Regions from separate parts of the Cellulomonas endometrii genome, predicted to be linked through region 1. Evidence: riboswitches for the same ligand, from Rfam matches in the RefSeq annotation. Region 1 holds a riboswitch; the other holds the start of a gene.
The links. A riboswitch is a leader RNA that binds a small molecule or an ion and turns the genes downstream of it on or off. The one in region 1 is predicted to bind thiamine pyrophosphate.
Positions count from the first base shown of each region.

Region 2: another riboswitch for thiamine pyrophosphate. It lies ahead of QNH85_RS03190 (thiamine ABC transporter substrate-binding protein); the one in region 1 lies ahead of QNH85_RS10300 (YkoF family thiamine/hydroxymethylpyrimidine-binding protein).

Region 1 is NZ_CATKPC010000008.1:11,269-18,364, forward strand. It holds gene QNH85_RS10290 (ABC transporter ATP-binding protein) at 1-1,483, opposite strand, end outside; gene QNH85_RS10295 (ECF transporter S component) at 1,473-2,096, opposite strand; gene QNH85_RS10300 (YkoF family thiamine/hydroxymethylpyrimidine-binding protein) at 2,089-2,751, opposite strand; TPP riboswitch at 2,809-2,917, opposite strand; gene ybaK (Cys-tRNA(Pro) deacylase) at 2,965-3,462, shown strand; gene QNH85_RS10310 (ABC transporter permease) at 3,486-4,304, opposite strand; gene QNH85_RS10315 (ATP-binding cassette domain-containing protein) at 4,301-5,293, opposite strand; gene QNH85_RS10320 (helix-turn-helix transcriptional regulator) at 5,390-6,403, shown strand; gene QNH85_RS10325 (YggS family pyridoxal phosphate-dependent enzyme) at 6,414-7,096, shown strand, end outside.
Region 2 is NZ_CATKPC010000002.1:153,880-160,975, reverse strand. It holds gene QNH85_RS03200 (ABC transporter ATP-binding protein) at 1-539, opposite strand, end outside; gene QNH85_RS03195 (ABC transporter permease) at 536-2,290, opposite strand; gene QNH85_RS03190 (thiamine ABC transporter substrate-binding protein) at 2,304-3,410, opposite strand; TPP riboswitch at 3,483-3,615, opposite strand; gene QNH85_RS03185 (DUF4235 domain-containing protein) at 3,771-4,058, shown strand; gene mnhG (monovalent cation/H(+) antiporter subunit G) at 4,095-4,502, opposite strand; gene QNH85_RS03175 (MrpF/PhaF family protein) at 4,499-5,122, opposite strand; gene QNH85_RS03170 (Na+/H+ antiporter subunit E) at 5,119-5,715, opposite strand; gene QNH85_RS03165 (Na+/H+ antiporter subunit D) at 5,712-7,096, opposite strand, start outside.

The DNA.
Region 1 (7,096 bases):
GCAGGTCGTGGCAGGAGAACAGCACGCCCCGCCCGCCCCGCGCGGCGTCGGTCAGCGCCCGCAGCGCCCCGGCGGTCCCGAGCCGGTCGAGCCCGAACGTCGGCTCGTCGGCCAGCAGGAACGGGCGGTCGTGCACCAGCATCGCGGCCAGGCTCAGCCGTCGCTGCTGACCGCCGGACAGGCGGTGCGGGTCCCGGTCGGCGAGCCGCGTCAGGCCGAAGTCCGCGAGCGCGGCCTCGACGCGCGCCTGCGTCGCGGGGCCGGGCGGGAGTCCGACGGCGACCTCCGCTCGCACCGTGCTGCCCGCGAGCTGGTGCTCCGGGTTCTGCAGGACGAGGCCCGGCCGCGGCCCCTCGACGGTCCCCGCGACCGGCGGGAGCAGCCCGGCGAGGCACGCGAGCAGCGTCGACTTGCCGGCCCCGTTGGGCCCCACCAGCGCGACCACCTCGCCGGTGCGCAGCGTCAGGTCGACGTCGCGCAGGACCGGGGCCGGGGCGGGCGCGCGCCGGCTCCCCCGGGCACGCGCGGGCGACACCGCCAGGCCGCGCGCGGCGAGCACGGGCGCACCCGGGGACGGCTCCGCGACGGCCGGCGGCTGCGCCGACGGTGCCGGCGGCGCCCCGGACGCCAGCTCCAGGAGCCCCCGGCGGTGGTCGGGCGACCCGACGGGGCCGCCGAGGACCGCGGCGAGCTCGACCTCGAGCGGCAGCCAGCACCCGCGCGCCAGCAGCTCCGGCCCGGCCTCGGCCGCGACGTCGCGCGCGGGGCCGTCGTGCGTCACCCGCCCCGCCCGGTCCAGCACGACCCAGCGCCCGGGCAGCGCCGCGAGCCCGGCGTCCCCCGCGAGCTCGTCCAGCCGGTGCTCGACCAGGACGCACGCCGCCCCGGTCGCGTCCCGCACCGAGGGCAGGGCGTCCCGCACCGCCGCGACGCCGTCGCCGTCCAGCATCGAGGTCGGCTCGTCCAGCAGGAGGAGGCGCGGCCGGGCGACCACCGCGGCGGCGAGCGCGACGCGCTGCAGCTCGCCGCCCGAGAGCGCGTCCGTCCGCCGCCCGAGCAGGTGCGTGGCCCCCGTCGCGCCCAGGGCGGCGCCCACGGCGGGGCCCATGCCCGCGGGGTCCGCCCCGAGGTTCTCCAGCGGGAACGCGACCTCGTCCGCCACCTCGGTCAGGCACACGCCGGTCTCCGGGTCCTGGGCCAGCACGCCGACCACGTCCGCGAGGCCCGCCACACCGTGGTCGGCGACCGCGCGGCCCGCGACCTGGACGGTGCCGGTGACCCGGGCCGGCACGGCGTGCGGGACGGCGCCGTGCAGGCAGCGCAGCAGCGTCGACTTGCCGGAGCCGGACGGTCCGAGCAGCAGGACCTGCTCCCCCGGTGCGAGCCGCAGGTCGACCGGCCCGATCCCGTCGCCACCGGGGAACACCGCCTCCAGGCCACGCGCGACGAGCACGTCCGCCCCCGGGGCGGGTTCAGCCGGCACGACGCGCCGCCACGGGCGCGCCGTCGGCCGCCGCCCGCCCGATCGCGAAGCCGTCCAGCACGCCGGTGCGGTGCAGCGCGTCGACGACCACCCGCGCCAGCAGGCCCCCGAGCAGCACGCCCGACGCGGCCTGGAGCACGAAGCGCAGCAGCAGCACGTCCTGCCCGTACCAGCCGAACCGGAACGCCGACCACGCGAACACCAGGCTCGCCCCGAGCAGCCCCGACACGGCGAACCGCGCCCAGCCGAACCGGCGGTAGCGGCCGAGCGCGAACGGGATCTCGCTCCCCAGGCCCTGGAGCAGGGCGGCGACGACCAGCAGCGGCCCCACCGGGGACCCGAGGAAGACCACCTCGACGACCGACGCCAGCACCTCCGCGAGGACCCCGACCCCGGGGCGGCGGATGATCGCGAGCGCGATCGGCGCGACGAGCAGCCAGCCGCCCAGCAGCACGTGCTGCGCGAGGTCGCCGGCCGGACCCATGAGCACGGCGAGGCCGTTCCACGCCTGCACCAGCGCCCAGTACAGGAAGCCGAAGACGACCCCGAGCACGACCATCAGCACGATGTCCTTGGTCGCGAGCGGCCTGCGCCGCGCCCCCGGCTCAGCCACGGGTCCGGGACGGGCTGTTGAGGGACAGGGTCACGTGGCTGGTCACGTGCTGCACGCCGCGCCCGACCCGGGCCCACGCGCCGACGACCGTCTCGACCACCGCGCCGACGTCGCCCTCCAGCCGGGTCACGAAGTGCTCGGAGCCGCGGAACGTCCCCGCGACCCGGGCGAGCTCGATCGCCGCCTCGATGTCGCGCATGTGGTCGGGCACGACCCCCGCCCGCACGTCGTCCACCAGCGGGTAGAGGGCCCACTCGGCGACGGCCACCCGACCGGTCCGGCGCCCGGGCGGCAGGTCGACCGGGCGGGGCCCCGCGCCGCCGGGCAGCTCGCAGCGGACCTCGCCGGGGCAGCCGCGGGACAGGTGCAGCGTCACCGCGGCGTGCTCCCCGGTGGCGGCCACAGCGTCCACGAGGTCGGTCAGGTAGCGCAGCAGGTCCGCCTCGTGGCCGCCGACGTACGTGCTGACGTCGCCCGTCGCCACGACCAGGCCGCTGCGGTCGACCCCGGCGAGCACGGAGAGGAGCACGTCCGCGTAGTCGTCCGCCATCACGGCCACCGTCACGCGCGCCCCCACGCCGAAGCGCAGCGGGTCGGCCGTGAGGTCCTCTGGCTCGTCGGTCCGCGGGTGCGGGGCGGTGCGGGTCCCGGTCATCGTCGTCCTCCTGCGCTGGTCGGTCTCAGCACGGGAGGGCGCACGGACGGGAGTCCGGCGTCCTGCGATGTCGCTCCCTGCGCTGGCATGACCCAGATCAGGTTCTACGGTCGGAGTTCGAGTACTCCCTCTCAGCCCGGCTCACCGGACTCCCGTGCTGCTCGGAACGCTAGCAGCAGGTCCCGGGGTGCCACACCGTCCTAGGGTGGGGCCGTGAGCCGGTCGAAGCAGTCGCCCTCGGGGACGCCCGCCCTCGCGGCCCTCGCCGCGGCCGGCGTCCCGCACACCGCCCACCCGTACGAGCACGACCCGCGCAGCACCGTCGGCTACGGCCTGGAGGCGGCCGAGGTGCTGGGCGTCGAGCCCGAACGGGTCTTCAAGACGCTGATGGCGTCGGTCGACGGCGAGCTCACCGTGGCGGTCGTCCCGGTCACCGGGAAGCTGGACCTCAAGGCGCTCGCGCAGGCGGCGGGCGGCAAGAAGGCCGTGATGGCCGACCCCGCCGCGGCCGAGCGCGCCACCGGGTACGTGGTCGGCGGGATCTCCCCGCTCGGGCAGAGGACGCCGCACCCGACCGTCGTGGACGAGACGGTCTTGCTGTTCGACACGGTGCTGGTCTCCGGCGGCCGGCGCGGGCTGGACGTCGAGCTCGCGCCCGACGACCTGGTCCGGCTCACCTCCGCGACCGTGGCGGCCGTCGCCCGGGACTGAGCCCGGGCGACTGCCGCCACACGTCATCGCGAGCTGCGCGCGAGCGTCCGCACCCCGACCAGCAGCCCGAGGGCCGCGGTCAGCACCGCCGCGACCGCGCCCCACAGCACCGTGCTCGACACCACGTCCCCGGCGAACAGCGCGCGCTCCGCGTCCACCACGTACCGCAGCGGGTTGAGGTCCGCCGCGACCTGCATCCACCGCGGGCCGGTCTCCAGCGGCAGCAGCATCCCGGACAGGATGAGCAGCGGGAACAGCAGCGTCTGCTGCACGACCCAGAACATCCAGTCCTGCTTCCGGACCGCGATGGCGAGCGCGTAGGACAGCGAGCCGATGCCGACGCCGAACACCGCGAGCACCAGCAGCCCGGTCAGCGCGCCCACCGGGTCGAACGTGAACCCGAACGGCAGCATCACGGCCAGCACCACCACGGACTGCGCGACGATCGGGACCATCTCCTTCCAGGAGCGCCCGACGAGCTGCGCGGACCGGGCCAGCGGCGTGACGAGCAGCCGCTCGTGCGCGCCGGTCTGCATCTCGAACAGCAGGTTCGCCCCGGTGGTCGAGGTGCCGAACAGCGTGGTCATCACGAGGATGCCGGGCACGAACCACGCCCACACGTCACCCCCGGGCAGCCCCGCGCCGACCGAACCGGCGAGCAGCGGCCCGAACAGCGCCAGGAACACGACCGGCTGGATCAGCCCGAACACCACCGAGAACGGGTCCCGGAGCGTCGGCATCAGCTCGCGCGTCATCACGAGCCACGCGTCTCCCCACCAGGACCGCGACGCCTCGCGCGCGGGCAGGGTCTCGGTCACGGGTGTCGGCGTCGTCGCGGTCATGCCGCCACCTCCACGGGCTCGCCCGGCCGCGCAGCGCCCTCTTCGCGCAGGCTGCGGCCGGTCAGGGACAGGAACACGTCATCGAGCGTGGGCTGGTGCCCCTCGGCGCGGGCGACGCGGATGCCGCGCGCGGCGGCCTCGGTCAGGACGGCGGGCAGGGCGGTCGGGGCGTCGGCGACGCGCGCCTGGACCGCGAGGCCGTCGACGCGGACGTCGCGGGCGCCGTCGGCCCGGGCCAGCACCGCGGCGAGCGCGGGGGCGTCGACCGGGTCGGCGACGGCGAGCGCGAGCCGGTCGCCGGCGAGGGTGTGCTTGAGCGCGGCGGCGGTGTCGTCGGCGATCACCTGCCCGTCGTCGACGACGACCACCCGCTCGGCCATCGAGTCGGCCTCGTCGAGGTAGTGCGTCGTCAGGACGACGGTCATGTCGTGCGCCGCGCGCAGCCGCAGGATGTGCTCCCACAGGTTGGCGCGGTTGTGCGGGTCGAGGCCCGTCGACGGCTCGTCGAGGAACAGCAGCCGCGGCGCGTGCACGAGGCCCAGCGCGACGTCGAGGCGCCGGCGCTGGCCGCCGGACAGGTCCGAGACCTTCCGGCGCGCGAGCGGCTCGAGGTCCAGCTGGGCCATGAGCTCGGCGGCCCGGCGCCGGGCGTCGCGCCGGTCGAGCCCGTAGACGACGCCCTGGACCACGAGCTCGTCGAGCGCCCGCTGGGCGTGGCCGGCGCCGTTGCCCTGCCCGACGTACCCGATGCGCCGCCGCACGGCCGCGGGCTGCTCCCGGATGTCCGCGCCGGCGACGCGCGCGGTCCCGGCCGTGGGGGCGATCAGCGTGGTGAGCATCCGGATGGTGGTGGTCTTGCCGGCCACGTTCGGGCCGAGGACGGCCACGAGCTCGCCGGGCGCGATGTCCAGGTCGATGCCCCGCACCGCGTGCACCGTCTCGCCCTTGCCGCCCGCGAAGTCCTTGGTCAGTCCGCTGGTGTGGATCACAGCGCCTCCCTCAGTCAGGTCTGTGTCGGTGGAGATCCCCACCCTGCTCCGGGTAGCGGTCAGATCCTGTCCGCTACCGGGTGCAGACTTCGGGACATGTCGACCCACCTCGGCACCGAGCCCGCGACACCGTCGTCGCGCCTGCTGACTCTGCTCTCGCTGCTCCAGACCCGCCGGGACTGGCCCGGGGACGTCCTGGCGGACCGCCTCGGGGTCAGCCCGCGGACCGTCCGGCGTGACGTCGACCGGCTGCGCGTCCTCGGCTACCCCGTGCACGCCACCAAGGGGCCGGAGGGCGGGTACCGGCTGGCCGCCGGCACCGCGATGCCGCCGCTCATGCTGGACGACGAGCAGGTGGTGGCCCTCACGGTCGCGCTGCAGGTGGCCAGCACCGGGGTCGACGGGCTGGACGACGCCGCTGCCCGCGCCCTGGCGACGCTCCGCCAGGTGCTGCCCGCGCGCCTGCGCGCGCGCGTCGAGGGGCTGGAGCTCACCGCGGTGCGCCGCCCGGAGGGGCCGGCCGAGGAGCGCGTCGACACCGAGACGCTCATGGCCATCGGGGCGGCCATCCGGGCCCGCGAGGTGCTGCGGTTCGACTACCGGGCACCGGACGACGGCACCGGCCGCCCCGCCGACCCCGCGCCGCGCCGCGCGGAGCCCCACCACCTCGCGACGCGCGGGCGGCGCTGGTACCTCGTGGCGTGGGACCTCGACCGCGCCGACTGGCGCACGTTCCGCGTGGACCGGGTGCGGCCGCGCACGCCGACCGGGCCCAGGTTCGAGCGCCGGAGGCTGCCCGCCCCGGACGTCGCCGCGTACCTGCAGCGGCAGTTCTCCGGGGTCGCGCTCCCCTGCCGGGGCGAGGCCGTGCTCGAGGCCCCGGCCTCGGTGGTCGCCCGGTGGGCCGGCCCCACGGACGTCGTCGAGCCCATCGACGCGCACCGCTGCCGGATCGTCTCCGGCTCGTGGTCCTGGGGCGGGCTGGCCGCCTCCCTGGGGATGTTCGACGTGCCGCTGACCGTGGTCGGCCCGCCGGAGCTCCGGGCGGCGGCGCGGGAGCTGGCCGGGCGGTACGCGGCGGCCTCCGGCGCGGGCGCCGCCACCGGTTAGGGTCGGGCACATGACCTCGGGGGCGACGGGCGTGGCGGAGCGGCTCGCGCGCGTCCGCGCCCGGATCGCCGCCGCCGAGGCGGCCGCCGGCCGGCAGCCCGGGTCGGTGCGGCTGCTGCTGGCGACCAAGACCCTCGACGCCCCGACGGTCCGGTCGGCCGTGCTGGCGGACCTGGCGGCGACCGCGACCACCGCGGGCCCGGCGCGGCGCGCGCTGATCGGCGAGAACCGGGTGCAGGAGCTCGTCGCCAAGGCCCCCGACCTGGCCGACCTCGCGCCGGAGCTGCACGTGATCGGGCCGCTGCAGTCCAACAAGGTGAACGCTGCGCTGCGCTGGGCGACCTGCGTGCAGAGCGTCGACTCCGCCGCGCTGGCCGAGCGCCTGGCCCGCCGCTGCGCCGACACGGACCGGAGCCTGGACGTGCTCGTGCAGGTCAACGTCTCGGCGGAACCGACCAAGCACGGGGTGGCGCCGACGGACGCGCTGGACGTGGTCCGCGCGGTCGCCGGGCTGGACCGGCTGCGGCTGCGCGGCTTCATGACGGTCGGCGCGAACACCACCGACGACCGCGAGGTCCGCGCCGGCTACGCCGCGCTGCGCGACCTGCGGGACAAGGTCGCGCACTCCGGCGAGCCGGGGACCGCCGACGCCCTGGAGCTGTCGATGGGGATGAGCAGGGACCTGGAGGCGGC
Region 2 (7,096 bases), on a different contig from region 1:
TCGTCGGCCAGCCGCTCGCGCAGGGACCGGTCGAGCGCCGACAGCGGCTCGTCGAGCAGGAGCAGCCGCGGGCGGGGCGCGAGCGACCGGGCCAGGGCGACGCGCTGCCGCTCGCCCCCGGACAGCGTCGCGACCGGGCGGTCGCCGTAGCCGGGCAGGCCCACCAGGTCGAGCAGCTCGGCGACCCGGGCGGCGCGGGCCGCGCGGTCGACCCCGGGCAGCCCGTAGGCGACGTTGCCGGCGACGTCGCGGTGCGGGAACAGCTGGCCGTCCTGGAACACCAGCCCGAACCCCCGCCGGTGCACGGGCACGGGCGCCAGGTCCTCCCCCGCCCAGCGCAGGGTCCCGGCGGCGGGCGGCTCGAGGCCGGCGACCGCGCGGAGCAGCGAGGACTTGCCGCAGCCGGACGGCCCGAGCAGCGCGAGCACCTCCCCCGCGGGCACGTCGAGGCTGACCCCGTCGACGGCGACGACGTCGGGCGCCCCGCGGTGCGGCCCGGGGTACCGGACCACGACGTCGCGCACGTGCAGTCCGGTCACAGCTCTCCTCCCACCGGCCCGCGCAACCGCTCCGCGAGCGCCATCACGCCCGCGGTCAGCCCGGCGAGCACCACGCCGGCCGCGAGCGCCATCCCGTAGTTGTCGGCGCCCGGCTGCCCGATCAGCCGGAAGATCACGACCGGCAGCGTCGGCCGGTCCGGGCGGGCCAGGAACGCCGTCGCCCCGAACTCCCCGAGCGACACGGCGAACGCGAACCCGATCGCGAGCCCGACCGACCGGGCCACCAGCGCGCCGTCGACGGTCGCGAGCACCCGGGCGGGCCCGGCGCCGAGCGTCCCGGCCGCCTCGCGCAACCGAGGGTCGATCGCGCGGAGCACCGGCAGCACGGTCCGCACGACCAACGGCACGGCGACGACGGCCTGCACGACCGGGACGAGCACGCCGCTGGTCCGCAGGTCGGTGGCGATGCCGAACGGGTGGCCCAGCGTCAGCAGCGCGCCGAACCCGACGGTCACGGCCGACACCCCGAGCGGCAGCATGAACACCCCGTCGAGCACCCCCACGGCACGGCGGGCCGCCGGCCGGCGGGGGCGTCGGGACACGACCAGCGCGACCAGGCAGCCCACGACCAGGGCGATCAGGGCGGCGTCGACGGCCGCGCGCAGCGAGTTCGCCAGCGCCTCCCACACCGTCACGGTGAGCGCGTTGCGCCCGCCGGTCGTCCCGAGCGCCCGGTAGTGGTCGAGGCCCCAGCCGTCCGGGGTGCGCAACGACCCGGCGACCAGGTTCCCGAGCGGCAGGGCCAGCAGCACGAGCACGACGGCGGTGACGGCGCCGGGCAGCGGGTGCGGGCGCCCACCGGCGGCGGCCGCGGTCTCCACCAGGGACAGCGCGCGCTCGCGCCGGGCCCGGGCGCGTCCGGCGAGGGCCAGCGCCCCCGCCACGACGACCACCTGCACCACGGACAGCACCGCGGCGGCGCGCAGGTCGAGGAACTGCGTCGTCTGGATCCAGATCTCCGTCTCCACCGTCCCGAACCGCATGCCGCCCAGCACCAGCACGGTGCCGAACGCCGTGGCGCAGAACAGGAACACCAGCGAGGCGGCCGAGGCGATCGCCGGGGCCAGCGCGGGCAGCGTCACGGTGCAGAACGCCCGCGCGGGCGACGCGCCCAGCGACCGGGCCGCCTGCTCCGGGCGCCGGTCCAGCCGCTCCCACATGCCGCCGACCGTGCGGACGACGACCGCGTAGTTGAAGAACACCAGGGCGGCGACGATGGCGGCGAACGTCCCGTCCAGGTGCAGGAACCCGAGCGGGCCGTTCTCCCGCAGCAGGGCGCGGAACGCGACGCCCACCACGACGGTGGGCAGCACGAACGGCACGGTGACGAACGCCCGCAGCACCCCGCGGCCCGGGAACCGGCACCGGTAGAGCACGTAGGCCCCCGGGACGCCGAGCAGCACGGACAGCACCGTGCCGATCGCGCCCTGGGCGAGGGTCAGGCCGACGATGCGCCAGGTGCGGGGCCGGGCGAACACCTCCGCGAAACCGGACAGGTCGAGCGACCCGTCGACCACGAAGCCCCGCGCGACCAGCGTCACCACCGGCCACGCGAAGAACACCCCGAGGAACACGAGCGGCACCGCTCCGGCGAGCGTCCACAGCACCGTGCGGCCGACGACCCAGCCCCGGGCCGGGGGGCGGAGCGGCGGGAGGTCCGGGACCCGCGGGCGCGCGGACGTCCCCGGCCGGCCGGAGCCGGTCGGGGACGGTCGCGTCGTCGTGCTCATCCGCCGGGTCCGGTCAGCCGGTGACCAGGTCGGTCCACTCGCGGACCCAGGCGTCCCGGTTCGCGGCGATCTCGGCCGGCGCCACCTCGTGCGGCGCGTCGGACAGGGGCGCCCACTGCTCCCACTCCTGCGGCAGCTCGACCGCGGAGCTGACCGGGTACATGTACATGGAGCCGGGGATGTCCGCCTGGACCTCGTCCGAGAGCAGCCAGTCGATCAGCCGCTGCGCGCCCTCGGGGTTCTGCGCCCCGGCGAGGACGCCCGCGTACTCGACCTGGCGGAAGCACGTGTCGAGGAGCGCGCCCGTGGTCGGCTCGCCGCCGCCCTCCGGGATCGTCTCGGGCGGGGAGGAGGCGTAGGACAGCGCGATGGGCCGCGGGCCGCCGCCCCCGCCGCCGGAGAAGTCCGTGTAGTACGCGTCGGACCAGCCCTCGGCGACCTTCAGCCCGTTGGCCGTCAGGTCCGTCCAGTACTGCTGCCACCCGTCCTCGCCGAACGCGCCGACGGTCGCCAGCAGGAAGGCCAGGCCCGGGCTGCTCGTCGCGGCGTTGGTGACCACCGTGAGGTCCCGGTACCGCGGGTCCGTCAGGTCCTCGAGCGTCGTCGGCTCGGGGATCCCCTGGGCGGTGAACCAGGCGTGGTCCACGTTGAGGCACACGTCGCCCTTGTCGATCGCGGTCAGCGAGCCGGAGTCGTCGGGCGCGAGCGCCGCGGCGTCCTCGGCCGCGGGGACCTGCGACGTGTACGGCTCCAGGACGCCCTCCTCGATCGCCCGCGACGCGAAGGTGGTGTCGATGCCGTACACGGCGTCGCCCAGCGGGGCGTCCTTGGTGAGGATCAGCTGGTTGACCAGCGCCCCGCCGTCACCGGGCGCGACCTGCTGCACGGTGAGGCCGGACTCCTGCTCGAACTGCTCCAGCAGGCCGTCGCTCACGTGGAACGAGTCGTGCGTGACGAGCGTGACGGTCCCGGCGCCCTCGGACGCGTCGCCCGAGGCCTCCGGGTCCGACCCGCCGCCCGTGACGGAGCACGCGGTCAGCGCGAGGGCCGTCGCCGCGAGGGCGGCCGAGGCCGCGGTGGTGCGCCGGGACGTCCGGCGGTGTGCGCGCGTGCGCGCCATGGTGTCCTCCTCGAGAAGCAGGAGGGGGTCGCCGCGCGACATCGCGCCACGGTCGTGGCACGACGGCACGAGGCGACTGAGATCCCGACTCCCTACGCCGGTGCGAACCGGATCAGGTGCGAGGGTCTGCGGTCCGTCCGCACTCTCAGCGTCGGTCGGGCGCCACCTCGCGGTGGCGGTCCGGGACGCTCCCCTGTCGTTCGCAGGCGAGAGTACACCGCCCGCGCGCACCCGGTCCGGGGCGACCGCCGGGCGGCCCTGACCTGCGGCGCGGCAGCCGCGGCGCTAGCGTGGGGCGAGCACCCGCCGGACGGCAGCCGCCGTCCGCGCGTCCGCGCACAGCCCGACGCAGGAGGTCCCGTGGCCGACGAAGAGACCCAGTCCACCCTCGCGAAGGTCACCGGCCTGATCGTGGCCGGCGCCGTGGCCTGGATCGCCAGCAAGGCGGTCGACACCGCCTGGAAGGCCGCGGTCGGGCACAAGCCGCCGAAGCCCGAGGACGACGCCCCGGACATCCGGATCGGCGAGGTCGTGGCCGCGTCCGCGATCACCGCCGCTGCCGTGACCATCGCGCGGGTGTTCGCCACCCGCGGGACCAAGAAGTTCGTCCAGCGCGTCGACAAGAACCGCCGCCTGCCCCAGCACTGACCGGCCGCGCCGGCACCCAGCCCGCGCGGCCCGAGGTCAGCGGCCGTCGGCGTCCCGGCGGTGGTCCGACTCGCCGTCGCTGTCCCCCGTGTGCGACCCGGCGCGTTCCTGCGCCGCGGTCAGCTCGTCCACGACCAGCAGGTCCCGGCGGACCTTGCCCGTCCGGAACCCGGCGCGTCCGACGAGGTGCGCCGCGACGGGCGCCGTCAGCATCTGGAACAGCGCGACGAGGACGAGCGCCCACACGGCGCTGCCGGAGCGCAGCCGCAGCGAGAGCCCGATCAGCACGAGCACCAGCCCCAGCACCTGCGGCTTGGTGCCCGCGTGCATCCGCGACAGCAGGTCGGGGAACCGCAGCACGCCCACGCCGGCGGCGAACGCGAGCAGCGCCCCGCCGATGAGGCACACGGCGGCGGCCACGTCGGCGACGGCGTCCCAGCTCATCGGGTCCCTCCCTGGTCGCGGTGGTGGCGGTCGCCCCGCACCTGGTCGTCCTCGGCCCCGTGCATCCCGGCGTCCCGCGCGGCGGCGTCGTCCCGGTCGTCCTCGCGGGCGACGGCCTCGCCGGCGTCGTCCTTGCGGGCGACCGACCGCTCCTCGTCGTCGCGCCCGCCGTCCTCGCCGACGGCGTCGTGCTCCGCCCGGGCCTCGTGGGCCTCGCGGGCGGGCGGCGGCGCCTCCACGGGCGACGCGTCGGCCTCCCGGGCGCGGCGGGCGCGGCGCTGGGCCTGGGCCTCCTCCTCGGCGCGGATCCGCTCGGCCTCCTCCTGGGCGATCTCCTCACGGGAGCGGACCCGGCCCTCGCCGGCGGGCTCGACGGACGCGAAGCGGGAGATCGTCACCGACCCGACGAAGCCGACCAGGGACAGCACCACGAGGATCGGGACCACGTCCGTGCGCCGCTCGACCGACGCGTACAGCGCCAGCGCCCCGACCACGACGGTGACGAGGATGTCCAGCGCGACGGTCCGGTCCAGCATCGACGGCCCGCGCTCGGCGCGGACGAGCGCGAGCGCCCCGGCCGCGGTGAGCAGCACCGCGCAGATCACGACGACGGCGGTCACGCGCGCACCTCCGTGCGGTCGGGGCCGGCGGGGCCGGTCCGGCGCCGGTGCGGCTCGAGGCCCGCGGCGCGCATCTCGGCGTCCGAGGCGAACGCGCGCAGCACCCGCTCCTCCTGGTCGAGCACCGACTGCCGGGCCGCCTCGACCCCGCCCGACTGCTCGACGTCCAGCACGTGCAGGTAGAGCATCCCCGTCAGGCGGTGCGCCTCGACGACGAGCGACCCCGGCACCAGCGAGCACAGCTCGGCGGTCATCGTCAGGTACAGGTCCGAGTGGCTGCGCAGCTGCACGCCGATCACCGCGCCGTGCGGGGTGTGCCGGGGGCGCAGCGCGACCCACGAGACCTCGGCGGACGCGCGCACGAGGTCCCACGCGAATCGCGCGACCAGCACGACGACGCCCCACGGGTGCACCCGGCCGTGGAAGTCGATCGGGGTCATCCGCAGCAGGCCGGTCACCAGCACCGCGACCACGGCGCCCGCGAGCACGTTGCCCACCGTGAAGTCGCCCCACAGCAGCACCCAGACCACGACGAGCCAGATCATCGTGGGCCACTGGGTGGCGAGCCGCCGGCGGCGGGGGTGCAGGCTCACGGGCGGCCCCCCTCGGCGTCGGCGGGCACGGCGTCGGCGGGCGCCGAGTCGTCAGCCACGGCCTGGTCGGGCGCGCCGTCCTCGTGCGCCGCCGCCTCGGCGACGTCCGCGGACTCGCCCTCGCCGCGCCCGCCCTCCGGCAGCACGGCCTCGACGTACCGGGACCGGTCGGACAGCGCCTCGGAGGCGCGCTCCGCGTACCCGTACAGCGGGCCGGCGCCGATCGTCAGCGCGAGCCCGAGCCCCACCAGGGCGGCGGCGGGGCCGACCATCCCGACGGGCAGGTGCGTGTCGGGCAGCGGCTCGGGCGGGGTCTGCCAGAACGCCTTGTTCCAGGCCTTGATGAGCGCGTACAGGGTCAGCAGCGAGGTCAGCACCCCGCCGACGACCAGCGTCAGCGCGAGCGGCGTGCCGTCCTGGACACCCGCCTGCAGCAGGCCGACCTTGCCGAGGAACCCGGACAGCGGCGGGATGCCGCCGAGGTTCATCGCCGGGATGAAGAACAGGATCGCCAGCACCGGCGCGATCTTCGCGAGCCCGCCCAGGGACTCCAGCGACGTCGACCCGCCCCGTCGCTCGATCAGCCCCGCGACCAGGAACAGGCCGGTCTGCACGATGATGTGGTGCGCCACGTAGTAGATGGCCGCGGCCCAGCCGGACTGCGACGCGAGCGCGATGCCGAAGATCATGTAGCCGATGTGGCTGACCAGCGTGAACGAGAGCAGCCGCTTGAGGTCGTCCTGCGCGACGGCGCCGAGGATGCCGACCACCATCGTCGCGAGCGCCGCCCACATCAGCACGTCGTCCACCCGCCCCTCGGGGAACAGCAGGGACTGCGTGCGGATGATCGCGTACACGCCGACCTTGGTGAGCAGGCCGGCGAACACGGCCGTGACCGGCGCGGGCGCGGTCGGGTACGAGTCGGGCAGCCACGCCGACAGCGGGAAGATCGCCGCCTTGATCCCGAACGCCAGCAGCAGCATCACCTGCAGCACCAGGCGCACGCCGGGGTCGATCTCGGGCAGCCGCTCGGCGAGCTGCGCCAGGTTCACCGTGCCGGTCGCGGCGTAGATCATCGCGATCGCCACCAGGAACAGCAGTGACGAGAGCAGCGCGACGACCACGTAGATGCTGCCCGCGCGGATCCGCTCCCCCGTGCCGCCGAGCGTGAGCAGCACGTAGGACGCCGCGAGCAGGATCTCGAAGCCGACGTAGATGTTGAACAGGTCGCCGGACAGGAACGCGTTCGCGACGCCCGCCGCCAGGATCAGGTACGTGGGGTGGTAGATCGATACGGGCGCGGCCTCGTCGCCGTCGGCCTCGCCCTGCGCCAGCGAGTACAGCTGGACGCACAGCGTGACCGCCGCCGAGACGGTCAGCA